DNA from 2 places in the Flavonifractor sp. An4 genome. Region 2 is predicted to be linked to the other one. Evidence: riboswitches for the same ligand, from Rfam matches in the RefSeq annotation. Region 2 holds a riboswitch; the other holds the start of a gene.
What was found. Region 2 has a riboswitch for lysine ahead of asd (aspartate-semialdehyde dehydrogenase). Riboswitches for the same ligand answer to the same signal wherever they lie in the genome.
Positions count from the first base shown of each region.

Region 1 (3,406 bases), on a different contig from region 2:
CTTCCTGGACAACATGGAGACTCTGGGCCGTCTGGATCTCATCGTGGCCAAGGCCAAGCTGGCTCTGCGGTACAACTGTGTCCGGCCCGCCCTCAGCGCCGACAAATCCATCACCCTCCGGGGGGTGCGCCATCCTCAGGTGGAGGAGGATCTGGCTGAGCGGGGCGAACAGTTCACCCTGCTGGATCTGGATCTGAAACCGGGCTGCACCGTCATCACCGGCGCCAACATGGGCGGCAAGACCGTGTCTCTCCGCTCCACCGTGCTCTCCCTGCTTCTGTGCCAGTGCGGCTTCTTCGTCTTTGCCCAGTCCGCCACCCTTCCCCTGTTCCACCGGGTGGAGCTCATCCTGGCCGACAGCGGCCCCGGCGCCGGCGGCCTGTCCTCCTTCGGCAAGGAGGTCCACCTGCTGGACAAGCTGCTGCGGGAAACCCACGGCCAGTTCTTCTTCGTGGCTCTGGACGAATTTGCCCGGGGCACCAACCCCCAGGAGGGCGCGGCCCTGGCCCGTGCTCTGGTGCGTCACCTGAGCAGTCTGGACTGCGTGGCTCTCATGACCACCCACTATGACGGGGTGTCCGACGTGGCCGCCGCCCACTACCAGGTGGCCGGTCTGGTACGGGACATCCAGGGCGACGAGGGGGACGATCCCCGCAAGCGGATCGCCCGCCGGATGGACTATCGGCTCCTTCCCGCCCCTCCTGGAGCCCCCTGTCCCCGGGACGCGCTTCGGGTGTGCCGGCTGCTCAAACTGGACGATACCCTCATGGAACTCTTCCAGGCCGACCTGTAAATTTTCCCTGCTCCGGCAGGCGGTTCACGCCGCCTGCCGGAGTTTTTGCCCTTCCAGTTCTGGTTACCATTTGGTAAGCACTATCCCGCTGTAGCGTACAAAAGTCTACAGAACAGAGAAAAATTTTGTGAGCCTAATTTTTCAAAAAATAGTTGACAAACAAAATTGGCTGGGTTATAGTGTTTTTGTCAAAAGTAAATAACACGCATGGATAGAGGCGCGGAGCGCAAGGTAGCAGAGCAATGATAAGGGCAGGCGAGCCCGATGTACTCTGTGAATGTCCGCTCCGCCGAAGGGGGACGTGAATCGTACAGCCCTCCCCCTGAGCCGTGGGCCCAGTGCTTACGGATTGTCATGAGTCACATGAAGCGCTATTTGTGTCTGAACGAGAGTTTCCCCTCCCGCGGACATGAGTAGTGTTTTTTTGTTCATGAAGCGCTATCTCGCCGGAGGAATACATCTTCTGCCGGCGGGGTAGCTTTATTTTTTCGAGGAGGCGTGTCATGGAAAAGCTTATCATTACCGCGGCCATCTGCGGCGCAGAGGTCACCAAGGAGCACAATCCCGCTGTCCCCTATACCGTGGAGGAAATGGTCCGTGAGGCCAAGAGCGCCTTTGACGCAGGCGCTGCCGTCATCCACGTCCACGTCCGTGAGGACGATGGTACCCCCACTCAGGACCGCGAGCGGTTCCGGGTGATCCTGGACGCCATCAAGGAGGCCTGCCCCGGCGTGATCCTGATCCCCTCCACCGGCGGCGCCACCGGCATGACTCCTGAGGAACGGCTCCAGCCCACCGAGCTGTGCCCCGAGATGGCCACGCTGGACTGCGGCACCTGCAACTTCGGCGACGATATCTTCGTCAACGATATGCCTACCATGCGGGCCTTCGGCAAGCGGATGCTGGAAAACAACATCAAGCCCGAGTATGAGTGCTTCGAGATCGGCCACCTGGACACCATCGTGAACATGGCCAACAAGGGTCTGGTCCCCGGCGCTCCCATGCAATTCAACTTCGTGCTGGGCGTGTCCGGCTGCACCCCCGCCACCGTGGGCAACCTGGACTACCTGGTGAAGCAGATCCCCGCCGGTTCCACCTGGACCGTCACCGGCATCGGCCGGGGCGCCTGGCCCATGGTTGCCGCCGGCATCGTGATGGGCGGCAACGTCCGCGTGGGCTTCGAGGACAACATCTACCTGGAGAAGGGCCACAAGGCCGCCTCCAACGGCGAGCTGGTCGCCAAGGTGGTCCGCCTGGCCAAGGAGCTGGGCCGCGAGATCGCCACCCCCGACGAGGCCCGGAAGATCCTGTCCCTGGCCTGATCTCATTCCTTTGTTTTACTTATCTCCCCAACCATATATCTCCCCAACCAAACATTAAACGAAACAGGAGGAACTTTCTATGCAGAAGAAAGGCAACAAGTACGGCACTCACCGCGTCATCGAGCCCAAGGGCCTGCTGACCCAGGCTGCCAAGAAGATCGACAACACCATGGAGTGCTACTCCAACGAGATCCTGTGCGACGTTTCCGCTCTGAACATTGACTCCGCTTCCTTCACCCAGATCTATGAGGCCTGCGAGAAGGACCTGGCCAAGACCGAGCAGATGATCCTGGATATCGTCAATGAGCGCGGCAAGATGCAGAACCCCGTCACCGGTTCCGGCGGTATGTTCATCGGCACCGTCCGTGAGATCGGCGAGGATCTGCAGGGCAAGATCGACCTGAAGGTGGGCGACAAGATCGCTTCTCTGGTCTCCCTGTCCCTGACCCCCCTGAAGATCAACAAGATCAAGGCCATCCACCCCGAGATCGACCGCGTGGACGTGGATGCCCAGGCGATCCTGTTTGAGTCCGGCCTGTATGCCAAGCTGCCCGACGACATGAGCGAGGAGCTGGCTCTGGCCGCTCTGGACGTGGCCGGTGCTCCTGCCCAGACCGCTAAGCTGGTGAAGCCCGGTGACTCCGTGCTCATCCTGGGCGGCGCCGGCAAGGGCGGCATGATGTGCTGCTACGAGGCCATGAAGCGCGTTGGCCCCACCGGTAACGTGGTTGCCCTGGTCATCTGCCAGGAGGACGCCGACCTGCTGAAGAGCATGAACCTGTGCCACCACGCCATCGTGGGCTCCGCCACCAACCCCACCGAGGTGCTGGAGAAGTCCCTGGCCGTCAACAACGGCAAGGAGTACGATGTCTCCATCCTGATCGTGAACGTGCCCGCCTGCGAGATGGCCGCCATCCTGCCCGTCCATGACAACGGCGTGGTGTACTTCTTCTCCATGGCCACCGATTTCGCCAAGGCCGCCCTGGGCGCCGAGGGCTGCGGCAAGGACGTCACCATGATCGTCGGCAACGGCTACACCAAGGACCACGCCGAGATCACCCTGTCCGAGCTGCGTGAGAATCCCCAGCTGAAGGCCTACTTCGAGAAGAAATATCTGTAAGATATTCTGAGCTGTCTGTGCAGCTCGGACACCAGCGCCAGCTGGCCGCGCCTTTTGGCGCGCAGAACGCGCAGCGTTCCCGCAGGGGCAATTCAGTTGCCCCGAGGATGTCAAATCACGGGGCCCCCGCGCAATGGAACATTGCGTGGGGCACTGCGTGAGAATCCCCAG
Region 1 is NZ_NFIL01000022.1:14,402-17,807, reverse strand. It holds gene B5F94_RS10455 (MutS-related protein) at 1-793, shown strand, start outside; lysine riboswitch at 998-1,175, shown strand; gene B5F94_RS10450 (3-keto-5-aminohexanoate cleavage protein) at 1,297-2,115, shown strand; gene B5F94_RS10445 (L-erythro-3,5-diaminohexanoate dehydrogenase) at 2,195-3,235, shown strand.
Region 1: another riboswitch for lysine. It lies ahead of B5F94_RS10450 (3-keto-5-aminohexanoate cleavage protein); the one in region 2 lies ahead of asd (aspartate-semialdehyde dehydrogenase).

Region 2 (3,406 bases):
AATGTATTCGTAGTGCTTGATGAGGCCGGTCTGGGACGCCTTGTTGTAGTAGGGGGTGACGTGCAGCAGGGCGTCGGCACCGGAGTCCTGGGCGTGCTGGGACAGGTAGACGGCTGCGGAAGTATCGTTGCTGCCCGCGCCGGCAATGACCTTGACCCGGCCGTTCACCCGCTTGACACAGTATTCCACGGCGGCAATGTGCTCCCGGATGGTCAGGGTGGAACATTCGCCGGTGGTGCCGCAGACGCAGATGGCGTCCAGGCCCCGCTCGATCTGCTCGTCGATGATTTTTCCGAACTGATCGTAGTTGATGGCGCCGCTGTGGTCAAACGGGGTGATGATGGCGGAACAGGCTCCGGTAAAAACAGGCTCTCTCATATAGGGTTACCTCCTTGAAATGTAACCCTCCGCGCACAGAAGTTCGGCAAGAAGGACTGCGCCGCCCGCGGCGCCGCGAAGGGTATTGTGGGACAGGCAGACGAACTTATAGTCGTACTGCGTGTCGGGACGCAGACGGCCAATGCAGACCGCCATGCCGCCCTCGGTCATCCGGTCCAGCCGGGTCTGAGGACGGTCAGGCTCCTCAAAGTAGTGCAGGAACTGCTTGGGAGCGGAGGGCAGGGCCAGCTCCTGGGCACGGCCCTTGTAATTTGCCCAGATCTCTTTGATCTCCTCCATAGAGGGTTTGTTCTCAAAGCGTGCGAACACAGCGGCCATGTGGCCGTTGGACGCGGGCACCCGCAGACACTGGGCGGTGATGGCGGGGGACTGGGCGTTGACGATGACCCCGTTCTCCACCTTGCCCCACAGCTTCAGGGGCTCCTGCTCGCTCTTCTCCTCCTCGCCGCCGATGTAGGGGATCACATTGTCCACCATCTCAGGCCAGGTGTCGAAGGTTTTGCCCGCGCCGGAAATAGCCTGATAGGTGCAGACCAGCACCTGGTTCAGGCCGAAGCCGCGCAGGGAGTGCAGGGCGGGAACATAGCTCTGGAGGGAGCAGTTGGACTTAACGGCAATGAACCCGCGCTCCACCCCCAGTCGCTTTCGCTGGGCCTCGATGACTTTGATATGCTCGGGATTAATCTCCGGCACCACCATGGGCACGTCGGGCGTCCAGCGGTGAGCGGAGTTGTTGGAGACCACGGGGCACTCGTGCTTGGCGTAAGCCTCCTCCAGAGCCTGGATCTCTTCCTTCTTCATATCCACGGCGGAAAAGACAAAATCCACCTGGGAGGCAATGGCCTCGATATCGGCCTCCGCGTTCATGACCACCATCTTTTTGGCCTCTTCGGGCATGGGATTCTCCAGAGCCCAGCGGGAGCCGATGGCTTCCTCATAGGTCTTGCCGGCGGAGCGGCTGCTGGCCGCAATGACAGTGAGCTGGAACCAGGGGTGATTCTCCAGCAGGGAAACAAAACGCTGGCCCACCATACCGGTGCCGCCGATGACGCCTACTTTGTATTTTTCCATGACCATACCTCCGTTGCTCAAAGTTTATTCCAACACCGGCCTGTCTCAGACCGGAAACTCATAGCGAAAAGAAAAAGAAAATCAGCAGTTTACAGAACTGCTGATTTTGTACTATAATGACAGGGACAGTGCGTCCCCGACCATACCAGACAAAAGCAGACAGCACTCCGCCGCGTGTGCGGCGACAGTCGAACGGATCTTATCCGGGCGACCAGGCAAACGCACCACCGGGAGCGTCCCTTCGGCGGCCTCCCCTTTCACGCGGTTCACCGGGCCCGGCACCCTCACCACGCTACTCTTGAAGAGCCGCGCCTCTATCCTGCAAATGTAATTTCGCTATTTAGTTTGCAAAATTGTACCACAAGTTCTGGCAAAGTGTCAACGAAAGCGAGATGGGATTTCCGCCAAATGAAAACGGGAAAGATGAAAAAAATTGTGCAGATTGCAGCCCTGGCCCTGGCCATTGCCCTTCCACTGAGCCAGGCGCCGGCCTCCGCCGCCTCGGTGGCGGTGGATCCCACCATCAAAGTGGGTATCTTTTACGGCTCCAACGCCCTGCCTGGCGCCAACCTGCTCAACGATGTGGGCAGCGGGTACCGGCTGGGCTATTATGACGACAACCGGGTGTTTCAGCAGCTGGCCGCCACCAGTGAGACCGCCATCTCGGTGGTCAAAACCCAGAATGTCTACTACGGCAAGGTGGGGACATGGAGCGGCTATTACGACACCATTACCTCCAATATCGCCGTGGGCTGCTGGCATTTGAAGCTGCCCGGCAGCTACAGCTCCTACGACGAGGCTGCCGCTGCGGCCTCCGCCTATTCCGGCGGCTTCGTGGCCTGGATCGACGGGACGTGGCAGGCAAGAGTGGGGGCCTACCTGGACAAGGAATCCGCCCAGGCCGCCCAGACCAGCCTTGGCCTTGGGGACGCCGAGGTGGTTGGTACCTCCAGCGCCGGGGTGTCGGTGGTCAAGACGGGCGCCAGTCAGATCCTCTTCCAGTTTGACAGCGCCTCCAAGTGCCTGGGCATCAAGCCCGGCCTGGACGACAGCGTCAAGACCGAGACCATTTTCCGGGGCTGTACCTATTACGGCGGCTTCCAGTATCAGCGGGTGAGCGGAGGTAACCTGACGGTGAGCAATGTCATTGGCCTGGAGGATTATGTACAGGGGGTCATCGTGCGGGAGATGAGCTCCTCCTGGCCCCTGGAGGCCCTGAAGGCCCAGGCGGTGAGCGCCCGCACCTACGCTTACCGCAATTACACCGCCAGCAAGCACAAGAGTCAGGGCTTCGACATCTGCAACTCCACCTGCTGTCAGGTGTACTACGGTATGGACGAGGTGACGGCCAACAGCAGCAAGGCGGTGGAGGAGACTTATGGTGAATACGCCTGGTACAACGGCTCCCTCATTGAGGCGGTATACTCCTCCCACGACGGCGGCGCCACCGAGAGCGCCGTCAATGTGTGGGGGAGCAACGTGGCCTACCTCATCGGCAAGTACGACCCCTACGAGGCGTCGGTGGCCAGCAAGGTTCCCAACTACAACTGGACGGTGACCTACACCGCCCAGGAGCTCACCGACCTGCTCAATTCCAAGGGCTATACCAACTCGGGCATCGTGGACTTCAAGGTCACCAAGACCAGCCCCACCGGCAATGCCATTGAGATCACCTTCACCGACTCCTCCGGCAAGAGCTGGAGCAAGATCCGGGACGACTGCCGCACCTTCCTGGGGCTGCGGTCCATCCATTACACCGTGTCCAGCTCCGCCGGCAGCGGCTCGTCCGGCGGGGGAGGGAGCTACACGGTGAACGGAAATGGTACCCTCGGCAGCCTGGACGGGGCCTATGCCATCGACGGCATCGGTTCCACCTCCAAGCTGAGCGGCGATGTGTACATCATTGACGGCAGCGGCCAGGTAAGTAAGGCCACGG
Region 2 is NZ_NFIL01000012.1:47,380-50,785, forward strand. It holds gene dapA (4-hydroxy-tetrahydrodipicolinate synthase) at 1-378, opposite strand, end outside; gene asd (aspartate-semialdehyde dehydrogenase) at 385-1,470, opposite strand; lysine riboswitch at 1,623-1,795, opposite strand; gene B5F94_RS07305 (SpoIID/LytB domain-containing protein) at 1,894-3,406, shown strand, end outside.